DNA from 4 places in the Hyphomicrobium nitrativorans NL23 genome. Region 4 is predicted to be linked to each of the others. Evidence: predicted binding sites of a transcription regulator. Region 4 holds the regulator's gene; each other region holds the start of a gene.
What was found. The regulator PhoB, encoded in region 4, activates phosphate uptake and scavenging genes when phosphate is short. The targets are predictions, from matches to a motif close to TGTCATNNANCTGTCAT.
Positions count from the first base shown of each region.

Region 1 (5,794 bases), 110 kb from region 4:
CGAAGATTATCCGGACCGCAACGACGCCGAATGGATGAAGCACACGCTTGCCTTCGCGGACTACGGAACGAAGACAGTATCCCTCGACGTCCGCCCCGTTCATACCCACACGCTCACCAACGAGATCGCCTACATCGAACCGAAGGCGCGCGTGTATTAGGCCAGACGCGCGGAACGACATCGTTCTGGGACACGCCGAGCGGATCGTGTCAGTTTAGGGCCGGTCGAACGTGCGCACGCATATTCTTGACTGACGTAGTCAGAAATATAATCTGAGATCGTCTTGAGCCTATCCTTTTTTGGGGAGCCAGCATGTCGAACGATCCCGTCCGCCCTTACAACCGTCTGATCGTCCCGGGCCTTGGGCCCCTCTATGGCAACTTGAGCGAGTTCGCTGAAACGCTGCTGCGTGTTGTGGCTGGCCTGGCGCTGGTGACGCACGGGTTTCCGAAGATCCTCGATCCCATCAGCCGTACCGGGCTTGTCGAAAGCCTCGGCATTTTCCCCGGTCCGCCGGAGCTATGGGCCGTGCTTCTCGCCATGACGGAATTCTTTGGCGGCATCCTGATCGCGATTGGGCTCCTGACGCGGCCGGCTGCTTTCGCGGGCCTGTTCGTGCTGCTCGTCACCGTCTACTTCCACTGGATTGTCCAAAGCGAAGGATACGGCGGGTCCGAGAAGTCGATCCTGTGGGCTGCGATCCTGTTTTACTTAGTAATCCGCGGCGCCAATTCTCACTCGGTTGACGCGCGTCTGGGAAAAACCTTCTGAGTCTCGTCGCGTTCGTTCTTATCGCCAGCGTCTTTCCACGGTTCCACGAAACGCGGAAAGACGCTGGCGTGGCCCTTCGCGCGGGTGTAGGAGCAGGGCTCGACCGCGCAAAATCGGCCGATGGGAGGACAACGCGCTTTGACGTCCAAGCGTAATCAGGGCGGCTCTCACGATGCCGACACGCGGATCGCGCCCGATCCGTTTGCGGCCGTCCTGCCGGCCATCGCAGCCCTGGGCGCCATCTCTTCGATTGCGACGATCAACTGGGCGGCAACAGAGCGTGCACCGGACCGCATCCGGCCGAAACGCAAAGCCGCAACGGCGCTCCGCGAACTCGAAACGTGCTGCCTCCACCTTTGCGAAATCTTCCGGCGCTTCCAGCGCAATCCGGCGCTCTTCGCCGGCGAAGGCGCGCAAGGCTCCTCCCCGCTCAAGTTCGGCGTGCACGGGCCGCGCGTGAGCGGCGATGCCGCCCGCCTCTATCAGCAGGTCATGAACGATGTCGCGTCCATGCTTGTGCTTGCCGCGCAAAACGCTTTCGAGGTGATGTGCGCGGTCGAGGATGGGACTGTGGACGCGCCCGAGGCGATCTTTTTCGGCTTCGGCGAATGCCAGGACCAGCTCAACAAGCTGATCCAGAATCGCGCAACGTTGAAGGCGTCCGTCGATACGGGGGCTGAAGTCGCCGAGCGGCTCACCGAACTCGTGCGCGAGCTCAAGAAATACCGAACCGACTGATCCCGCGAGCTTTCCACCTCGCTCCTGTCATCCCGGCCAAGTGACGGCGAATGCCGGAACGCAGCGCCGGGACCCAGGAAAAGCTTCTACCGCAAAATATTGCGTCTTCGACGGGTCCTACGCTGGGTCCCGGATAAGGCTCCGCCTTTCCGGGATGACACGAGCGGGACGGCCTAACCCCGCGTTCCCAATTCGTCGAACAGCACCGAGAACGTAGAGCCTTTTCCCACTTCGCTCGTGATCCTGAGTTCGCCGCGGTGCCGGATGACGATGTGCTTCACGATCGCAAGCCCGAGCCCCGTACCGCCCTTTTCGCGGCTGGCCGCGGCGTTCGCGCGGTAGAACCGTTCGGTGAGGCGCGGCAGATGTTCGGGCGGAATGCCTTGCCCCTCGTCCGCGACCGCCACCAGCCCGCGCGACACCGGCGGCACGCCGTCCATCACGCGCGACACGGCCACTTCGACGCGCCCGCCCTCGCGGCCATACTTGATGGCGTTGTGCACGAGGTTCTGGATGACCTGCACGATCTCGTCGCGGTCGCCGCGGATGCGGATCGGGGTTTCGCCCTTCGTCACCACGATTTTGATCTTGGACGCCTCCGCGAGCGGATCGAGCGCCTGCGCCACATAGGAAGCGACATCGTTGAGATCGACGATCCCCTTAGGCGGCAGATGCACTTTCATTTCGACCCGGCTGAGCGAAAGCAGGTCGTCGATGAGCCGCGTCATGCGGTTCGCCTGGCTCGCCATGATGCTGAGAAACCGATCCCGCGCTTGCACGTCGTCGCGGGCCGGACCCTGCAGCGTTTCGACAAACCCCCGCAGCGAAGCCAGCGGCGTCCGCAGCTCATGGCTGGCGTTGGCGATGAAGTCCGCACGCATCTGCGCAAGCTTGTCCTGCTCGGTGAGATCCCGGAACGAGATGATGAGCAGCGGCAGCCCCCGTTGAGCTTCTCGGCCGCCAAGGCGCGAAACCGTGGCGGAGAGGCGACGCTCGACGGGCACTCTTTCGTAGAAGTTGACGACGATGGGCTCGCGCAGCGAGGGCTGAGCCGCTTTATCGACGGCCTCGTTCAGGGCCGGGTCGCGTGTGACGTGACTGAACGGCTGACCCACGCGCACGCGCGGGAAAATGTCGATGAAGCGCCCGTTGAAGTGCATGACCGTGAAGTTCTGATCGAGCGCGACGACCGCATCGGGAATCGCATCGAGCAGCGGCCGCCAGCCCGTGGCACCGCGCTCCGAAAGGTGCGGGCCGAGGCGAAGGTTGGCCGGTTCCGGGATCGCGAACGGGTCTTCCTCGTTCGTGTCGTCCGGTTCCTGCGCCATGACGATGGCGGACATGACGAGGAACCCCGCGAGTGATGCCAGCCACGACAGACCGCCGATAAGGGTTAGCGCTGCGAACAACAGCGCGGCCACGGTCAGAGGGCGAGACCTGCGCCGTGCGCGGGGCCCGTAAGCGCCGAGCCGTGAGAGGACTGGCGCAAGCCAATGGTTCAATGCTGACAGGTATCGGGTCAGCGGCCGGGGATCTGTCATGGGCGAGGATAATGCCCAGATCCTGGGCGGCGCCTCAAGCATCACGATGCACCGCCCGTTTGGCCACCCATCGTTGACACGGCATTCAAATCGGGCCCCTCTCTATGCGTCTGGCAGTCAGGCCTCCCGATAAACAACACTTGTGTGACAGTTTATCGTGGGGCGAGAGCCCAACCGGGGAATGCGATGAGCAAGGCGAAGGACGACAAAGCGGATGCAAAAGCCGCGGAGGCCCGTCTTCGGGCTCTCAAGAAATTCGATCTCGACAATCCGGAGTTTCCACCCGAACTCGATGCGGTCGCGCTCGCGTCCGGCGGCTATCCCTACGACGAGCGGCTGAAACGCAAGGTCTACGAGGACGAGCTCATCAAGCTGCAGCTTGAGCTGCTCAAGCTGCAGACGCACGTGGCCGAAGCGGGCGAGCGCATCGTCGTGCTGTTCGAGGGCCGCGACACGTCAGGCAAGGGCGGCTGCATCTCTCGCATTTTGGCGCGCTTGAACCCGCGCCACGCGCGCTCCGTAGCGTTGTCGAAACCGACGGAGTCCGAACGCGGGCAATGGTATTTCCAGCGCTACATCGCCCACTTGCCGACGCGAGGGGACATCCTGCTGTTCGACCGATCCTGGTACAATCGCGCCGGCGTCGAACCCGTGATGGGCTTCTGCACGCCTGAGCAAACCGCGAATTTTCTGCGCGACGCACCCGCGTTCGAGGAGCTGCTGGTGCGCGACGGCATCCGCTTCTTCAAGATCTATCTGACGGTCGGCCGCGAGATGCAGCTCAAGCGATTTCACGAGCGCCGTCACGAACCGTTCAAGCAGTGGAAAATCACGGAGGTCGATCGCGCGGCCATCGGCAAGTACGATGCCTACACCCACGCCGAGCGCGAGATGCTGCGCTTCACGCACACCGCCGTGAGTCCGTGGACCGTCATCGCCGCCAACGACCAGCGCCGGGCTCGGCTCGAAGCGATGCGCGTCATCCTCACCGCGCTGGACTATCCCGGCAAAGACAAGGATGTCGTCGGCGCACTGGACCCCAAAATCACCAAGTCCGGCGCAGACCATCTAGCCGGCCTCAACGGTGAGGATGAGCAAGGAGCCGAAGCCTAAATCTCCGGAGCGGGACATCGAACAAGTCCGCTCCGGAGCGTTTGCGTCGTTGCGTCTGCCTGCCTCGGCGGCGCTACGGCAACCGGCCGCCAGCAGTGAACAAGCCATAGAGCCAAGCCGTTGCGGCGCCGAACCCGGCGCCCAGCACCAGCACAGGCCAGATCAGATCGGGATCGGCGTTGAGAAACAACGTCTCGCCCCTGACGAGCGGAACGAGCACGAGCACGCCGATGAGCGCCGGTCCGACGATGCCGAGAACGGCGCCCCTCACCGTCATGGACCCTTGCGGCACGTCGCCGAGGATCGCGGCGAACACCATGCCCCAAACGCCGCCCCAGACGACATCTGTGACGATCTGCGGAAGGCCCGTCAGTCCCGAGGTCTCAAGCGACCAAGGTGTACGCGAGATGTGCCCGGCGTCTGCCAGGCAAAGGGCGATCAACTCGTGCACGGTGACCAGCGCGATGGCCCCTGCAACGAAGCCGATCAGCAGGTTTTTGAAAGAAGTCCCCTCCATGTCGTGTCTCCCCTTCCCGGTTGATTATGGGCTTTATGCCCGGTTTTTCCTCAGTATTAACCGGATCGGAGAGGGGCGGAAGAGGCGCCGCAAACGAAACCGAGACTCGCATCTCGCGGGGTATTGATCAAATATTCAACCTTAAATTGTATTTTGATGTCGTTGATCGATTCACCCGTCGTGGAGCGGCCGATGCCATCTGTCCGCGTAGAGCGTGTGCCTGTCGAAACTCTGAGCCTCGGCCGGTTCGGGTTCGATCATCTTCAATTGGTCTTTCGCAGTGATTTCGAGGCCGCCCGCGCGCCTCAGGAAGACTGGTTCGTGATCGAAGGGATTCGGGACGCCAATGGGCGCGATGTCCGCCTTGCGGTGGACGGCTGGCACGGCGGCACCACGTTGTCCGATGCCAACGGTGGCCTCGTGGGTGACGCGCTGACGGCGCGGATCGGAACGCCGGAGAGCCGCGGCCCGCGCGAAATCGCGGAGGGCAGCGGTGCCGTCGAGCTGTGGGCGACGCTGGTCTCCTACGCAGCCGAGATCGAGGCACAGAAATTCCCCTACATCGCACTCGCGCTGCCGGGATCGCCGCTTCCCACGCTCAACTCGTCGTCGCTCGTGTCGTCGTTGCTCTATCACGCGGGTTTGGACATCGGCGACGCCATGCCGGCGGGTCTGCGGTTTTCGCCCGGCAAGAAAACGCTGCTTGGCACCTCGGCCGACGAGACGCTCGCCACCGGCAAAAGCTTCAATGCCGTGCTGGCGGGCGCTGGCGACGACCGGCTCTTTGGACGCAACGAGCAGGGCGTGGTCGACAAACTTTTCGGCGGGCGCGGAGACGACGTCATCCACTGGTCCGAGGGCTTCGACATCGTGCATGGCGGCGAGCCGGGCCTTGCCTATGAGGACGACGGTGTCGACACCATCGACTATTCCGGTGCCGGGAAGGTCCGGCTCGAAGCGCCGCGTCCGGGCCCGGCTCATGTCGCGCCGGACTTTATCGCGAGCTACGCTGGCGGAGAGGACCGTCTCTTCTCCATCGAGCACATCGTCTGGGACGTACGGAGCGACCGGCTCTCGATCGGGCCGGGCGTTGGGCTCTCATCTCCCCCCGTCA
Region 1 is NC_022997.1:376,998-382,791, reverse strand. It holds gene sdhA (succinate dehydrogenase flavoprotein subunit) at 1-160, shown strand, start outside; gene W911_RS01685 (DoxX family protein) at 313-771, shown strand; gene W911_RS01680 (hypothetical protein) at 910-1,509, shown strand; gene W911_RS01675 (ATP-binding protein) at 1,683-2,852, opposite strand; gene ppk2 (polyphosphate kinase 2) at 3,237-4,163, shown strand; gene W911_RS01665 (hypothetical protein) at 4,237-4,680, opposite strand; gene W911_RS17085 (hypothetical protein) at 4,873-5,794, shown strand, end outside.
Region 1: ppk2 (polyphosphate kinase 2) is a predicted target of PhoB. The motif match lies at 3,184-3,200, and genes of this name have one in related genera.

Region 2 (5,794 bases), 660 kb from region 4:
CCCGCTGCTCGCGCTCGGCGATCTCTTCATCGCCCAGCATGTTGGTCGTGATCGTGATGTTGCCGTGGTCCGGATACTCGTGCTCCCAGAACCACGAGTTGCCGATCGCCTTAATCGTGAGATCCGGCTTCGGGTACGTGTACTGGTTCATCAGGAGCTTGAACGAGGGGATCGCGATCACGACTAGGATCAGGATCGGAAGCACCGTCCATGCGAGTTCGAGCAGCGTGTGGTGTGTCGTCTTGCTGGGAGTGGGGTTACGCTTCTCGCTGAAGCGGAACATCACGTAGAGCAGCAGAATAATGACGAAAGCCGCGATCGCGATAATGATGAGGTTGGTCAGATCGTGGAACGCGTGGATCTCGCGAGCGATCGGGGTCACGGCTTCCTGCATCCCAATCTGCTTGGGTGCGGGCTGGCCCACGCCGACCTGCGCCATCGCAGCGCCCGGCGCCATCAGCATGGCCATCAACCCGGCCAGCGCCACCTGAGGCACATACTTGAAGATCCATCTCAGCATAAAATCCGCTCCCCGGTTCCGTTTCCCGGCTTCTCAGCCGGAATCTCCCATGCAGGCCTGTCGACCGTTCAATGTGCCGATCGTTCTGCCTGGCGCGTCCGCGCCACTGCCTTTGGGGCGACCCCAAATTCCCCTCGCGCCGCACGCGTCACCGGCGTGCACACGGAACAGGCAGAGTCCCCCGACCACACACACACCACAATCGTCAAACTTGTCTCAAGTCAAGTTCTCTGCGGCATAACCACGCGTTAATTGCGCGCAGTCCACGATCGCGCGCCTTCGCGCCGCAACATGAGTGCGCGAGAGAGAGTCATGGGCGTATCCACCCCGCGCTGCGCCAAGCCGTTCTCCGAGTCCCACTTTGGCCTTTTTCCTCGCAGAGACGAACAGAGTGCGGTAGACGCGCACGAGCGGCGTTTGCGGGGTCTCGGCGCCGTTACCGGAACGTTTTCGAGGAATATCCAACCGTCATGTCACCCACCATCGGTCAGCCGCCGGGGCGCCAGACCGGCACCCGCCGGTACACCGCAGGTCTGTTGTGCGCCGCATTAATTGCCGCCTTAACGGGACTGCCGGAGACGGGATTTGGCCTCAACGGAGGGGCCCGCGCGGAGGGGGCCGAAACCGCCGGCGAGCGCGCACAGGGAGCAGCGGCGTCTCAATTCGCCGACGGCGAAGTGAAGGGGCAATATGGAGACTGGCAGTATGTCTGCAAGCCTCCACCGCCGGGTGCCAAGAACGAAGTATGCGCCCTCGTCCAGAGCGTCACCGCCGAGGACCGCAACAACGTCGGTCTCACCATTTACTTCCAGCAATTTTCGAACGGTGTCCGGGTTCTGCGCGTCTTCGCACCCGTCGGCGTTCTGCTACCGCCCGGCATCGGCCTCAAGGTCGATGGCGCCGACATCGGCCACGCGCCGTTCCTCCGCTGTCACACCTTCGCCTGCTATGCGCAGGTGACGGTTGAGGAAAAGCTCATCGAGCAGTTCCGTACGGGAAAGACCGCCATTTTCATCATCTTCCAGACGGAGGAGGCCGGTATCGGCATTCCGATCTCGCTAGCAGGCTTCGGCGAGGGTCTCTCCGCGCTCAGTGCGATGAATTGAACCTTCGCCGCCTCGCGCAAATCCGATCCCCTCGGTATTCATCGTTGCGAACAAAAAAGAAAACGCCGTTCAACTAAAACCCGCAACGTGGCGGCAGACAATAATTACGTATGAAACAACGCCGAACGGGCGACGCATGACGCACCGCCAGCTCCAAACTCGAAATCGAATAATTCCAAAACGCGCCGAATTTCTATTCGGCATCGGACATCAGGCGACGCGGCGCGCCTTGTTTTCCGGCTCGGCCTTGATCCGCGGGCGCGTCCTCGCCTTCGCTTCGGCAGCGCCGTTGAAGTCGATGTAATCGCGCTCGGCCTGCGGCACGCCGATCGTCGCGTAAGGCGCAGCCAACGGCAATGCCTGGCTCCACGCATCCGCGATTTTGCGGCCGCTCGCGGCATACTGCTCCGCCGCTTCCTGCCAGAAGGCCATCTGCGCGTTCACGACGTCATGGCCCGTGCGGCACTGCGCGAGTTTTGCCGGCGCCTGCATCACCGCCTGAACGCGGCGGTTCACGAGACCGAGCATCTCAAGCTGCGCACGCGCGACGGCCTTGAGGGGCGCCGTCGCCTGCTGGGTGAACGCCTGAGTATCGAAGGCAGTCGGAAAGCCTGCGCCAAGCGGGGGAGTACCCTGGCTGACCGTCTCGAATGCCGAAAGATAGTTCTGAAACACCGACGCGAACGACCCAATGCCGTACGCATCGTATCCCGTTTGCGTGCCCATACCCTGAACTCCCTATGTACGGATCCCGATGACATGGCCGGAACCTCGCAATCACTTAATCCAAAAATTATGCACGACGTGTGGCGATTGCAAATGATCGTGATCAAATCGATGGGCGCAAAACAATAACGAAATGTTGATAAGAAAATGACCGGGAGCAGCACACCGCGCGTTTTCGCTTCCCCTTCCGTAATGCGCTTTTGCGTGCAGGATCTGTCATCAGCCAGTGATATCCGCCGTTTAACGAAACTTCTTGCCAGTTTTCAGGAGGTTTATTCGTGCGGAATCGCAAGTTGCCGCCGTCCGTCGCGTTCGAGGCTGCGGAAAACGTGGGCTCGAACCCCACAGCCGCACCGACCATTGGCGACCTGATCGCGGAGCGCCTCTCCCGTCGCGATCTCATCCAAGGGCTTGCGGCGGTCACCGTCGCCGCCGAGCTTGCCTGGCCCCGGGCCCTCGCCGCAGCCCCGGCGCAGGGCGGCAGGCACCCGCCCTCGCCATCTTTCGACTTCGCCGAGCTCACAGTCTCGCCAGGTTCGCCAACGCACCACGTTGCGGCGGGCTACGACGCCGACGTGCTCATTCGTTGGGGTGACGCCGTCTTAGCCGACGCCCCAACATTCGTTCCCGGCCGCGCAGACGCCGCCGCCCAGGCCCGGCAGTTCGGCTACAACAACGACTTCCTCGGCTTCCTGCCGCTCGATGGGCGGAGCGACCACGGCCTCCTCGTCGTCAATCACGAGTACACCAACGGCGAACTGATGTTTCCGGGCCTCGCGACACGCGGCGACCGCGACGCCGGCTTCGCGTCCGTCACGCGCGAGATGGTCGATGCGGAGATGATGGCGCACGGCGGCGCAGTCATCGAAGTTCGCCGCGAAAACGGCAAGTGGCACGTCGTGCAAGGCTCGCGTTACGCCCGCCGCATCACCGCCGAAACCGAGATGCTCGTCTCCGGCCCCGCCGCCGGTCACGACCGCATGAAAACGTCTGAAGATCCGAGCGGCACGCGCGTCCACGGCATGCTGAACAACTGCGCAGGCGGCATCACCCCGTGGGGCACCTGGCTGACGTGCGAGGAGAACATCAACGGCTACTTCTGGAACAAGGACGCAGCCAAGCCGCTCACTCCCGAGGCGCGCGCGTTGCGCCGCTACGGCGCGCCCGCCGAATGGTACGCCTGGGGCCGCTTCCATGATCGTTTCGACGTCACGAAGGAGCCGAACGAGCCGAACCGCTTCGGCTGGGTGGTGGAGATCGACCCCTTCGATCCCACCTCGACGCCGATCAAGCGCACCGCCCTCGGCCGCTTCAAGCACGAAGGTGCCGGAAACATCGTCAACGGTGACGGACGCTTCGTCGTCTACCAGGGCGACGACGAAGCCTTCGATTACGTCTATCGCTTCGTCACGGACGGTAAGGTCGACCCGGGCAACAGAGAGGCCAACCGTAACCTTCTCGACAACGGCGTGCTTTCGGTTGCGCGTTTCAATGCCGACGGCACGGGCGAATGGCTACCTCTCGTCCACGGACTCCCGAACAAGAGCGGCCAAGTCTGGCTAACCGAAGCCAACGGGTTCAAGGATCAGGGCGATGTGCTCATTCACACGCGCCTCGCGGCCGACCTGCTCGGGCCGACGAAGATGGACCGTCCCGAGGACATCGACGTCAACCCCAGAACCGGAAAAGTCTATCTCGCGCTCACGAGCAATGCGAAACGCACCGAGGACAAAACCGACGCGGCCAACCCGCGCGCGACAAACGCCTTCGGCCACATCATCGAAATCGTGCCCGACGGCGGCGACCACACAGCCGACACCTTCACCTGGGACATCCTGATCAAATGCGGCTCCCCCGAGATCGCCGCGGTCGGCGCCACCTTCAATCCGGCCACGAGCGAAAACGGCTGGTTCGGAATGCCGGACAACTTCGCGGTCGACGCCGACGGCCGCCTCTGGGTCTCGACCGACGGAAACTCGCCCCGCAAAACCAAACGCGCGGATGGAATCTGGGCCATCGAGACCGAAGGCGCCGAACGGGGCACATCGCGTTGCTTTTTTCAGGTTCCGGTCGGAGCCGAAATGTGCGGCCCCTGCTTCACGCCCGATCTCGAAACCTTTTTCGTCGCCGTCCAGCACCCTGGCGAAACGGAAATCGGCGGAGACGTGATCTCGACGTTCGATGCGCCCACCACCCGCTGGCCGGACTTCGAGGACGGCACACCGCCGCGCCCGGCCATCGTCGCCATCACACGCAAAGGCGGCGGCAAGATCGGCGGATAAGAGCAGAGCACCGTCTCGCAAACCCGCAAGAGAACGGGCCGGCGGAGAAAAATCCCCACCGGCCCGTCCCGAATTCATGTGGCGTCCACCGAAACAATCGGTGCTGAGCCGATTACGCGAGCTTCGACTTGATCCACGCCGCCGCAAGCGCCGTGATCGCGCCGCTGACACCGCCGGTGGCAAAGCCGCTCACGATCGCCCCGATGTCGAGGCCGGCCGTGTCGATGCCGAGCAGGGGCCCGAGCAACTGCCCGCCGAGACCGCCGCCGAGAGCGCCAGCCAGCGTGTTGCCGAGAGTCCCGAGCGCGTTGTTTTTGGTTGCAGCAGCAGCCGCATTGCCGCCGATGGCACCGCTCGCCGCCTGAATGAGAAGTGACGTCAGGTCCATAAGTCTGGTCTCCCCAATAATAGTCCGGGCACCCTAGAAGCCCGAACCACCCCTGATTGTCCGCCTCCAGCGCACCTCAATCAAGCGTAAGCAACGATACGCCGGAAATAATTGCCTCCATCCGGCGGCAGGGGCGGGGCAAGCCGCCCATGGACGGGACGGCCCACCGAGACCAAATTGAGCCTTGCCGTCCCATCCCATCGCGGTGCAAACATCCAGTGGGAAAACCGGGGCTCATTCACTCCGGGGTAGGATCATAGGTCCCATCAAAGAGTTAGAGCGTCATATCGAGCCGATGACCCCGGCCGCGCTCTAGGAGGAGACAAGCCCGCGATGAACGTTCACGTCGTTCCGACCCCCGCCACCGCCGCGGACTCCATTCGCCACGACTGGACGCGCGAGGAAGCGCAGGCCATCCACGACCTGCCCTTCAACGATCTCCTCTTCCGTGCGGCAACCGTTCAGCGCCGCCATTTCGACCCCAACAAGATTCAACTCGCGCGCCTGCTCTCCATCAAGACGGGCGGCTGCGCGGAAGATTGCGGATATTGCAGCCAGTCCGCGCACCACGCCTCGGGCACCGGCCTCAAGGCCTCGAAGCTGATGGAAGTCGAGCGCGTGCTCTCCGAAGCCCGCAAGGCCAAGGCCCAGGGCGCCACCCGCTACTGCATGGGCGCGGCATGGCGCTCGCCCAAGAACCGCGACATGGCCTCAGTGGTCGCCATGGTCGAAGGCGTCAAGGCGATGGGCATGGAAACGTGCATGACGCTCG
Region 2 is NC_022997.1:1,145,515-1,151,308, reverse strand. It holds gene coxB (cytochrome c oxidase subunit II) at 1-520, opposite strand, end outside; gene W911_RS05315 (invasion associated locus B family protein) at 991-1,626, shown strand; gene W911_RS05310 (phasin family protein) at 1,837-2,352, opposite strand; gene W911_RS05305 (PhoX family protein) at 2,631-4,634, shown strand; gene W911_RS05300 (hypothetical protein) at 4,747-5,022, opposite strand; gene bioB (biotin synthase BioB) at 5,356-5,794, shown strand, end outside.
Region 2: W911_RS05305 (PhoX family protein) is a predicted target of PhoB. The motif match lies at 2,567-2,583, and genes of this name have one in related genera.

Region 3 (5,794 bases), 1.4 Mb from region 4:
ACAAGGTGCTCACGCACAGCACCACGCCGGTCCTGATCTGCCGCTAGACCATGATCGCTTCGGACCCTACCAGCCTGAAGCGTGATAGTCGGGCTCACCGAAGAGCCCCGGAGCGTGATCCTTTTCGATCGAACACGGGCACACTCTAAGCGGCGGTCGCCGCCCCGTGCTCGGTGATCTTTTTGAGGAAAGGACCGAGCTCTGCCGCGGGCTTCGGCCGCGAGAAATGAAAGCCCTGCAGGCTCGCGCATCCCATGCTCCGGAGCAGGATCGCCTGCTCGTCCTTCTCCACGCCCTCGGCGGTCGTGGAAAGGCCCAGGCTGCGCGCAAGCTGGACGATGGCCTGCACGATGGACAGGCTGTCCTTGTTCTCTTCCATGTCGGTGACGAACGATCGGTCGATCTTGAGACGGCCTATCGGATACGCCTTGATATGCGAAAGCGAAGCGTAACCCGTGCCGAAATCGTCGAGCGCGATTTCGACGCCAAGTTCGGCAAGCCGCTGTAGTGCGTCGCTGACGTGTTGCGTCCCGCTTCCGAGGAAGACGTGCTCCGTCACCTCGATACAGATCCGCTCCGGCGCAACGTTGTAATGGTCGAGACGGCTCTTGAGATGAGACGCGAAGCAGCGGAACGCGAAGTCCGCCGACGTCACGTTCACGGCCACACGGCCGAACGCGACCCCTTCCGCCTGCCAGGCCGCAACCTGCTCCAATGCGAGATCGATGACGCGCACGCCGATGGCAGCCGCCACGCGCGGCTCTTCCAAAACCTCTTCGAAGAAGCCCGGCGTGAGCAGGCCATGCACAGGATGCTGCCACCTGAGAAGGGCTTCGAATGAAGGCGGATCCGACGGATCGGCAGGGATGATGGGCTGGAAGAAGAGGACGAATTCTCCGCGCTGCAATGCTTCGAGCGCATCTTCCTGCATTTCGACCCGGCGATTGATCGCAGCACGCAGATCGGGCGTAAACTGGCCGATGTGTCCGCGCCCCACGCTCTTCGCACGATAGAGCGCCAGATCCGCATTCTTGAGCAGATCGCCCGGCTCCACCGCGTCGCGCGGATAGACCGTCACACCGAAGCTGGTCGAGCAGAACCGCATCGCGCCCGCAATCTTTACGGGCTCGGACAGAAACCGTTTGACCCGCGCCAACGTCACTTCGATCTCGTCGACCTCACGATGCCCGCCGATGAGCACGGCAAATTCATCGCCCCCGAGGCGAGCGATATTGGCGGTGCTGCCGAGCATATCTTCGAGGCGGCGCGCAACGATCTTCAAGAGTTCGTCGCCTGCCTCATGGCCCAGCGTGTCGTTGATCTCCTTGAAGTTGTCGATATCGATCAGCGTGACGGCCAAGAGGTCGCCATTCGCATCGGCGGTTCCGATCGCATCCCGCAACGTTTCGCCGAACAGCAGACGGTTCGGCAGGCCGGTCAGGCTGTCGAGCTTCACGAGCTTCCACAGGTCGTCCTGCATCTTCTTGCGTTCGGTGATTTCCTCCGTGAGCATGATAAGCCCGCCCACGGTCTGATCGGGCAGATACCACGGGCGCACTTCCCAGCGCAGGATGTTCTCCGATCCGTCCGCCCGTTGGAAGCGTTCCTCCTCACAGCTCTCCGTAGCGCCCGCGAGAATCCGGCTATGCTTGTCCTTCCAGCACTGCGGAATCTCGGGAAACACGTCGTAGTGACTGCGCCCGACGAGCGACTTTTCTTTGAGCCCATAGTCGTGCAGCCAGTGGTCCGTATGCGCGACATAGCGCATCTCGGTGTCGAACATCGCCACCGCAGCCGGCACATGCTTGATAAAAGCCTCAAGACGCGCATGCGCGCGTTTGAGCTCCTGCTCCGCACTCCGCTGCTCGGTCACGTCGACACCGATCGTGCTCAGGCATTCGAGTTCGCCGCGAGCATTGCGCCAGGGCACGAAGATGGCCTTGACCCAAAGCGGCTGTCCGTCCTTACCCTGATCGCAATATTCGCCCGACCATGTTTTCCCGAGCCGCACGGTCGCCCACATGTCCGAAAGTTGCTCAAGATTGCAAAGCCCGGACCCGGCACCGTCGACCACCCGGCGAGCGAACTCGTCGCTCGAATAGCCGGTGCGGTTCAGCAGATTCTGATTGGCTTCGCAAAAGCGGCCTGACGCGTCGATCTTCGACACAAGAAAATGCTCGTCGAGCATATGCCGGTAGGAACTCACCTCGCGCTCGAAGTCGTCGGCGCGCGACGTCTCGTCCCTGGCAAACGCAACCGAAACCGCCGCGACGAAAACGGTGAGCATACAGACCAAGGAAATGGCGAAGACAGAAGGGTGGAAATCGGCAGCGATCAAAACAGCGAAGTTGAAGACTGCAAGCGCCGCCAGCACGACGATCAGCCCAGGAACAATCCATCCCCGCACACGCGCGATAAGCAGATCTATTTGCGGCCACGAACCGCTTCGCGTTTGAGTACACATAGTTCAGAAACGATGCCGAGTATGATTCTGACGAATTTCTTCCCTAACCCACAAAAACGTACGGTCGGATACTTAAAAAATATGCACTCAGCCGACATTTCGGGCGCTTTAGTCGCGCAAAAATGCGTTGACGGGAGACGCAAAGCCGTTCAACGGCGAAAATCTGCGCGAATTGCAGAGGGAACTTGAAACCGCCGGGATGAATCAGCGCGCGAACTGGATCGCCAAAAACGTCAGTGCAGAGAGCGTTGCAGCCGCGGGAACCGTGATGACCCAGGCTGCGGCGATCGCCATGAGATGGGATCGGCGGACAAGCTTTCGACGCCGAAACTCCTCCTGATCCACCGGAGCGAGCTTGTTAGGGTCATGGGGGACCCCGTGCGCTCGAACGAAGTGGCGGCGGCGCCGGCTGTGCACGGTCCAGTATTCGCGGAAGAAGCCGACCCCGAAGATCGCGCCCACGGCTATATGGGTGGAACTCACGGGCATACCGAACCAGGACGCCACGATCACCGTGATCGCCGCTGAAAGCGCCACGCAGAATGCCCGCATAGGGTTCATCTTGGTAATCTGTTCACCGACGAGACGGATCAGGCGCGGGCCGAACAGCAAAAGGCCAAGGCTGATCCCGACGGCACCGATCATCATGGCCCAGAGGGGGATCGCCACATCCGAACCGATCGGGCCCTGGTCGGCAGCATGAAGGATCGCGGCCAGTGGCCCCACCGCATTGGCGACGTCGTTGGCGCCATGACCGAAGGAAAGCAGCGCCGCCGAGCAGATGAGTGGCAGATGAAACAGCCGCCGTAGCGACTGGTTTCGGTTTTCCATGCCCTCCGACTGGCGGCGGATCAGCGGCTTTACGACTGCATAGACCACTGCGAACACCGCAACAGAGAGCGCCGCAACTGCGGCGGGGCTTGGCTTCCAGATGCGCCCGAAGCCCTTCACCACCAGGTATCCGCCGAACACCCCTGCCATGACGGCCGTGAGAACGGGCACCCAGCGCCGGGCCGCAGCGATCTTATCCTCCCGGTAGATGATCATGACTTTGATGAAGGCGAGCAGCAGAGCCGCGATCACACCGCCTAGCACGGGGGAGATCACCCAGCTTGCCGCGATGGCCCCTAGCACCGGCCAGTTGATCGGCTCCATCCCCATCGCCGCCAAAGCCGAACCCAGCACCCCTCCGACGATGGCGTGGGTGGTGGAAACCGGGGCGTTGAGCACCGTCGCCAAATGCACCCAAACCGCCGCCGCCAACAGCGCCGACATCATGATCCAGATGAACACGCCGCTATCGGGCACCGACGCGGGATCGACGAGCCCCTTCGAAATGGTCTCGACCACCTCGCCACCGGCGATCAGGGCCCCGGCACTTTCGAACACGGCCGCGATGAGCAGCGCACCCGTCATGGTGAGCGCACGCGCGCCGACCGCAGGCCCGACATTGTTGGCCACGTCGTTCGCGCCGATGGTGAGCGCCAGATAGGCCGCAATGACGGCCGCGGCGACGATCAGCAGCCCGCTGGGCGCCGAGCCGATATGGTACGTCGCAAAACTCCCCGCGAAGACCAGAAAAATGAGCGCGATCCCCGGCCCCAGGAAGCGCAGCGTCAGCGAGCGGGTGACCTGCCCGACCTGCTCGATCTTTCCGAGATCTTTATCGAGCGTCAGCTTCCTTACGCGGCGCGGCCGGATGGCTCCCCGCGCACGGCCCTGCTCCGCCATCCCGTCCCCCGCCCGTCACTTTGTTAGAAGCGGTCTTACGGGAGGCCGTCTGGAAAGACAAATCAAACGATTAGCCTGTCATAAACCCGGCACGGAGAGCGCCCGGCGCTGCGCAGGCCGCCCTCCAAAGGCTCATTTCACAAAGGAAAAAAGAAGCCCGATTGCCGCCTCGCGCCGGACTGATCGAAAACGTCGCAGCAAACGTAAATGAGTTGTTACGACGGGAACAGACGGACGTGAACGAAGTTTTACGTTTCAATCGATAGGCTTACCTGCGTCCGGTGAAGCCAAATATGACTTGATTAAGGCAGGGCCGGTTTATACATGCCGGTAGAGTAAGGAGTAGCGTGCGATGGCGACCATGTGCCGGTCGGAAGAGTTCATGGATGTGCGGGGCGGGTTTGAGAAGCTCAACCCCGGCGCGCTTCATTCCGGCAACGTCCTCCAAAGCGTCGCGACGGGTGCAATCCTCTTCCAGGCGGGCGACGAACGGACGCTTTACCGCGTCGAGCGCGGCGCCATCTGCCATTACGTCCTTTGGGCGGACGGCCGCCACGAAGTGATCGAATTCGCGTTCCCCGGCGACATTATCGGCCTCGGCCATCTCGACATTCATTCAACGACGGGCCAGGCCATGGTCGACACCGTTGTGAGCGTGGTATCCGAAGACGAGTTGAAGGATGCGCTCGATCACGACGACCGGCTTTCGTTTCGGATGACCGCCGCAGTGGAACGGGAATTCGATTATCTGCGCGAGCAGACCGTTCGCCAAGCTTCCATTACGCCAACCGCACGCGTTGCAAATCTCCTGCTCGCGCTTTCGGGGCTCAATGTGAGCGAAGGGCGAAACGGCACTTTGATTTCCGACGACCTCACTGCCGGCTTCGTCGCCGAGCGGCTCGATATGAGCATCGAGAACCTGAGCGCCGCGCTTTTGAACCTGAAAATTCAGGGCGCCGTACGGGACACGCCCCGCGGCCTCGAAATCGTCGACATGCCGATCTTGCACCGCTTAGCCGACGCAGCCTGAGATCCGGCTCGCTCGAAATCGATAAGCTGGCCGCGCGGGCATTTCGCCCGCGCGATTTTCGCGGCCGTCCCCAAATCCTTTGATCCCCGTCAAGCGAGAGACGCCAGGCCCGGGTATGTCCTTGCCCCCGGTGCCAATCCATGCATGAAAGCCCGCCAGAGCCCAGTTAACGCAGGGGAGCCAGCATGTCCGTTCTCGATCAGCCCAGCGCAGCTCCGCGCAAGAAGATCGGCAATCTGCTCGTCGAGACCATCCTCGATGTCACGCATTACACCGGCACGCTTTTCAGCTTCAAAACCACCCGCTCGCCGGCCTTCCGTTTCGAAAGCGGCCAGTTCACCATGATCGGCCTGGAGGTCGACGGCCGCCCGCTCCTGCGCGCCTACAGCATGGCGAGCGCCATCTACGACGACAATCTCGAATTCTTCTCGATCAAGGTCGCCGACGGTCCGCTGACCTCGCGCCTCCAGCACATTCGGCCGGGCGACGAGATCCTGATCGGCCCCAAGCCCACCGGCACGCTCGTCAACGGCTACCTCCGGCCGGGGCGCCGCCTCCTGCTTCTCGCG
Region 3 is NC_022997.1:1,860,396-1,866,189, reverse strand. It holds gene W911_RS08640 (universal stress protein) at 1-47, shown strand, start outside; gene W911_RS08635 (sensor domain-containing protein) at 146-2,407, opposite strand; gene W911_RS08630 (inorganic phosphate transporter) at 2,669-4,195, opposite strand; gene W911_RS08625 (Crp/Fnr family transcriptional regulator) at 4,548-5,225, shown strand; gene W911_RS08620 (ferredoxin--NADP reductase) at 5,453-5,794, shown strand, end outside.
Region 3: W911_RS08630 (inorganic phosphate transporter) is a predicted target of PhoB. The motif match lies at 4,272-4,288, and genes of this name have one in related genera.

Region 4 (5,794 bases):
CCGGCGGCCAGCAGCAGCGCCTTTGCATTGCGCGTGCCGTTGCCGTCGGTCCGGAGGTGATCCTGATGGACGAGCCGTGCTCCGCGCTCGATCCCATCGCGACCGCCAAGGTGGAAGAGCTGATCGACGAGTTGAAGCGTAACTACTGTATCGTCATCGTCACGCACTCGATGCAGCAGGCCGCCCGCGTTTCGCAGCGGACCGCGTTTTTCCACCTCGGCATTCTTGTGGAGGAAGGTGAGACCAACGAAATCTTCACCAACCCGCAGGATCAGCGCACGCAGGATTACATCACCGGGCGCTTCGGCTAATCGCGGCTCCGAAAGGAGCCCACCCGATGACCCGAGATGGGAATGTCCTGCTGAACGGCATTATGGCGCTGCGCAGATCGCTGCGCGCGCCTTCGAAACCCGAACATATCCGCGTGGCCGGAAGGCCCAAAGGAGACGCCATGAACGAGCATATCGTCAAATCCTACGAGGAAGAGCTTGCCCTCCTCGACAAGAAGATCGCGCAGATGGGCGGCCTCGCCGAGCACATCCTGGGCCAGGCGTTTGACGCGCTTGAGCGACGCGACCCCAAGCTCGCCGAGCAGGTCGTGAAGTCGGACCGCCACATCGACGACCTGGAGCGTGACATCGAGGAGCAGGTGATCTCGATGATCGCCCGCCGCCAGCCGCTCGCGGACGACCTTCGTCACGTGATGGCGGCGCTCCGCATCACCGGCGACCTCGAACGCATCGGCGATCTCGCGAAAAACATCGCCAAGCGGGCGCTCGCGATTGCGGACGAATCGCACCCGAAGCCTCTCATGACCGGCCTGCGCCATATGGTGGATCTCGCGCTCCAGCAGCTCAAGGAGGTGCTCGACGCCTACGCCGCACGCGACGCGGAACGCGCCCTTTCCGTATGGCGCTCCGACGAAAGCATCGACTCCATGTACAATTCCCTGTTCCGGGAGCTTCTCACGTACATGATGGAGGATCCGCGTTCCATCGGCCTCTCCACGCATCTCCTGTTCGGCGCCAAGAACATCGAGCGCGTGGGCGACCACACGACGAACATCGCCGAGACGATCCACTTCTTCGTGCGCGGCACCATGATCTCCGACGACCGCCCCAAGGGCGACGACACCAGCTCGACGCTGTTCCCCGCGAGCTGATCCCTGACACAACACAGGTTCTGACATGACGGCAAAAATCCTGCTCATCGAAGACGAGGCCCCTCTCGCTGAAATGCTCCGCTACAATCTGGAAGCGGAAGGCTTCCGCGTCGCGCACGCGGAAACCGGCGAAGAAGCCGAAATCCTCGTGGCGGAAGAGAAACCGGATCTTCTGGTTCTCGATTGGATGCTGCCGGGCACGTCGGGCATCGAGATCTGCCGGCGGATGCGGGCGCGAATGGAAACGCGCTCCATCCCCATCGTCATGCTGACGGCGCGCGGCGAAGAGGGAGACCGCATCCGCGGTCTCTCGACCGGCGCGGACGACTATGTCGTCAAGCCGTTCTCGCTTCCCGAGCTGATGGCGCGCGTGAAGGCGATCCTTCGCCGCGCCGCGCCGGATCGGATGGCGGATGTCCTGCGCTTTGCCGACATCGAGCTGGACCGTCCGGCGCACAAGGTGACGCGCGGGTTGCGCGAAGTGCATCTCGGCCCGACCGAATTTCGCCTGCTCGAATTCCTGATGGAAAGCCCCGGCCGCGTGCTGTCGCGCGCGCAATTGCTGGACGGCGTCTGGGGCCGCGACGCATTTGTTGACGAACGCACCGTGGACGTTCACATCGGACGCCTGCGCAAGGCGCTCATCCGCGGCAAGGAACGCGATCCCATCCGCACCGTTCGCGGCTCCGGCTACGTCTTCGGCGAACGCAACGGCATCTGACGCCTCGCTCCCTGTCATCCCGGCCAAGCGATGGCGAAAGCCAGAGCGCCGAGCCGGGATGACAGGGAGCGGAACCGCACCAGCGCCGATTCCGTCACGCGCCGGCCGCACTCGCGACAAAAACAACGCTTAATCAGAACCCGGATCACGACAGCCCGGGGTTGATCGGTTTCATTCGTAACGCGCTGGCCAGCACACGTATGGTGTCGGCAGCGCCTGTAGAGACAGGTCGACACTCATGGCGTATGCGCCGGAGAAATGGCGCGCGCGCGGATGGTTCGGGCACGCGTCGCGGCTCGGGCTCGTTCCCGACGCGATGGCCCGCGCAGCCCACGCCTTTGGCCCGTATGCGCAGAGCGCCCTGGCCGAACTCAACGCACCCCCGAAAACAGAGACCACGGCCCAGGCTCGCCCCAGGGGCGGCTCGCATGTGCCCGATGGGCTCGGCGCGAGACTCCGCGAGGTAGAGGCCAACCGCCGGACCGAGCCCGCAAAAAAATCTTCGCCGATCTTGGCGCCCAGAAACACGCTTCCCGTCCGCCTGGAAACGAAATCGGCTCGCGCCGAGTCGCCCAATCACGCGATTGAAAGAGTCAAAGCAAATGGAAACGGTTGCAGAAAAATTCTCATCCAATTCCGGAACAGACGGCGCACTCGCCCTCGCTGAGGGCTGGCGCACAGCGATCACAGTCAAGTCTTAGAGCGCCCTGTGCGACACCGTAACGGCTCACGTTGTTCAACACTTGCTTAACCGTCTTGGCGCCTAAATGACGCCATCACGACAACGGCGAGCTACGGGCTTCCGCGGCTCGCAATCAAGGAAGACATACATGCCCCTTCGTCCTTCGGCTCGCGCGAACGGCCCCGTAAAAGACGAGAAGGAGGCCCGCCTGAAAGCGTTTGTCGCGCGCCATCTTGAAGCCCTCCGTGAGCAGGGCGCGCCCGCCGGCAATGTCACCTACCGTCTTCTCGCGCTCTCTGCCGAAAGCCCCGTCGCGTGCGCACTCGAAGCGCTCACCGCTGATCTCGAAGCAGCCGGCGTCGCCCTCGAAATCGTCTTTGTTCGTCACACGAAGCTCGAACCGGCCGCTGCGATGACGCGAGCCGATTGCCGCTTCGCCACCGACATCCGCCTTCTCGACGCACATGAGCAACTCGTGCTCGACGACACCACCGCATGGATCGGCGACTGCATGCGTCGTGATCCCTTGAAGCGCGACGCTTATGAGCTGTTCTGCGATCGCTGCACGACCACCTCCGGCAACGCCCAGCGTTCGTTCGCACACATTTGGAATGCGGCCGGCCCCAAGGGCAGCCTCTCCGCAGCCCCCGCGCCGAGGGGCCCGCGCCCGCCCAACCTGTTCGATCCGTCTCTCCTTGCAGGCAACGACGCAGCACCTCCCCCAGCGCTGCTTCGTCACTGACGCTTCCCTAGGCACCAAACCCCCCTCAGGATGACGTCACGATGAGACGAGATTGGTCGAGGGCCAGGAGAAGTGCGAAGAACGATGCCTTCGCATCGGTCGAGCGCTTCGACGCCGCCGTCGGCCCATCTCGTCCCACGGCGAAGCCGCGCGGATCTTTTGCCCGGCAGGTGCGTCGCAAGGTCCTACAAACCATAGAGGTTTGCTGCGACCTCGCTTCTGCCAGCCGAACAAAAGCCCTCGCGTCGTGAGGCCATCCTGAGGGGGTTTGGTGCCTCAAGCACGTCGGCAAAAAGGGCCGCCCGTCAATTTCCGCCGGGTGGCCTTTTGCGTTGGACGCGCCCGCCCACGATCGCGCACCTCCCCACGTCTCGCCGCCCCGGCATAAAGCACCCGCAACGAGCGGCATTTCCCGGCAAATTCCGGTTACCGCCAACGTTTGATCGTTCAGCTCTGATGGGCTCACGTGTCCGTTGGCCCCGGAGTACTGTCCGAACACTGGAAATCAGCCGTTCAACCCCAAGGTGGTAGGCAATGCGCTGTCTCAAAGCCCTCCTTTTCTCGCTGTTCGTTATCTCCGGCCTCACAGCCGCCATCGCAGACGAACGCCCCTTCGCGCATCGCGGCGTCGCCCAGGATGCCGAGCGCTACGAAACGTACCTGAAAGAGAACTGGAAGCCCGGCGCGCGTCCCGCAGCCGACCTCCGTCTTGCGGGCGATAAAGCGCTTGGCGAAGACCCGCGCGCTGCATCCCGTCATTATGCGGCAGCCGTCACCGCCGACGACAAGAGTGCGGAGAACTGGCTCGGTCTCGCCCGCGCGCTTCTCGCCATTACACCCGACCCGAACAGCGGTGCCGAGCGCTACGATCTCCCCGTCAACGCATCGGGTTCCGCCTATCGCGCCTACCAGCTTGCGAAAGATCCCGCCCTCAAAGCGCGCACGCTCGCCGTCCTTGGCGAAGCCATGCAGCGGCGCTCCTACTGGCGCCCCGCTATCGATGCCCTTCGCGCCAGCCTGTCGCTCGTCGAAGCAACCGGCGTGCGCGAAACTTATGAAAAGCTCCGCGCCGAGCAGGGCTTCCGCATGGCCGACTACTCGACCGACTCGGACGCTGCCCAGCCCCGCGTCTGCATCCGCTTCTCGGAAAACCTGGCGCGCGGCGAACAGGATTTCGCAAAGTTCGTGTCCGTGAACGGCCGCGATCCTGAGGCGGTCGCCGCCGAAGGCAGCCAGCTCTGCGTCGAAGGCGTCCGTCACGGCGAGCGCTACGAGATCGCGCTCCGCGCCGGGCTCCCCTCCGACGTCGACGAGCCGCTCGCCAAGCCCGTCACGCTCGCCGTCTACGTGCCCGACCGCAAGCCGATGGTGCACTTCACCGGCCGCTCCTACGTGCTGCCGAGCCGCGGCCAGCAGGGCATTCCGCTCGTCGCGATCAACACCAACAAAGTCGAGATCGAAGTCTATCGCATCGGCGACCGCAGCCTTGCGACCGCCCTCACCGCCGGAAACTTCGACCGCCAGCTCCGCGGCTACGAGTTCGACGAACTGAAGAACCGCACCGGCGCCCGCGTCTACACCGGCACGCTCGACGTCGCGAGCAAGCTCAACGCCGAGGTCACCGTCGCCTTCCCCGTGGGCGAAGCGATCGGCGAGCTTCAGCCCGGCGCCTACGCGATGATCGCGCGCCCGTCGGAAGCCGCCACCGAAAGCTGGAACGAGCAGGCGACGCAGTGGTTCATCGTCTCGGACCTCGGCCTTACGGCACTGTCCGGCGATGACGGCGTGCACGCCTTCGTCCGCTCGCTCGCGAACGCAGACCCCGTCGCAGACGCCGAAGTCCGCCTCGTCGCACGCAACAACGAAATCCTCGCCACCGCCAAAACCGATAAGACCGGCTACGCGCGCTTCGAGCCCGGCCAGTCGCGCGGCGAAGGCGGCAACGCACCCGCGATCCTCGTCGCCCAGAACGGCGCGGGCGAATACGCCTTCCTCGATCTCACCACCAACGCATTCGATCTTTCCGACCGCGGCGTGAAAGGCCGCGACGCATCCGGCCCGATCGACGCCTTCCTCTACACGGAGCGCGGCGTCTACCGCCCCGGCGAAGAGGTCAACGTCACCGGCCTCGTCCGCGACAACATCGGCAACGCCGTAACGCTGCCCGTCACCCTCATTGTCACGCGGCCCGACGGCGTTGAGCACGGCCGCTATCCGCTCGCCGACCAGGGCGGCCTCGGCGCCCGCGCCCACACCATCGCACTCGCGGGTGGCGCCATGACGGGCACCTGGCGCGCGCGCCTGCACGCCGATCCGAAGGCGGACGCACTCACGCAAGTCACGTTCCTCGTCGAAGACTACGTGCCGGAGCGTCTCGATCTGACGCTTGCCGACGGCGCAGGCCGCCTCGCACCGGGAGCCGTCAAAACCGTCGACCTGACCGGCCGCTACCTCTACGGGCCGCCGGCTGCGAACCTCGTCGTCGAA
Region 4 is NC_022997.1:485,449-491,242, reverse strand. It holds gene pstB (phosphate ABC transporter ATP-binding protein PstB) at 1-311, shown strand, start outside; gene phoU (phosphate signaling complex protein PhoU) at 452-1,162, shown strand; gene phoB (phosphate regulon transcriptional regulator PhoB) at 1,188-1,883, shown strand; gene W911_RS02180 (hypothetical protein) at 2,714-3,307, shown strand; gene W911_RS02175 (alpha-2-macroglobulin family protein) at 3,842-5,794, shown strand, end outside.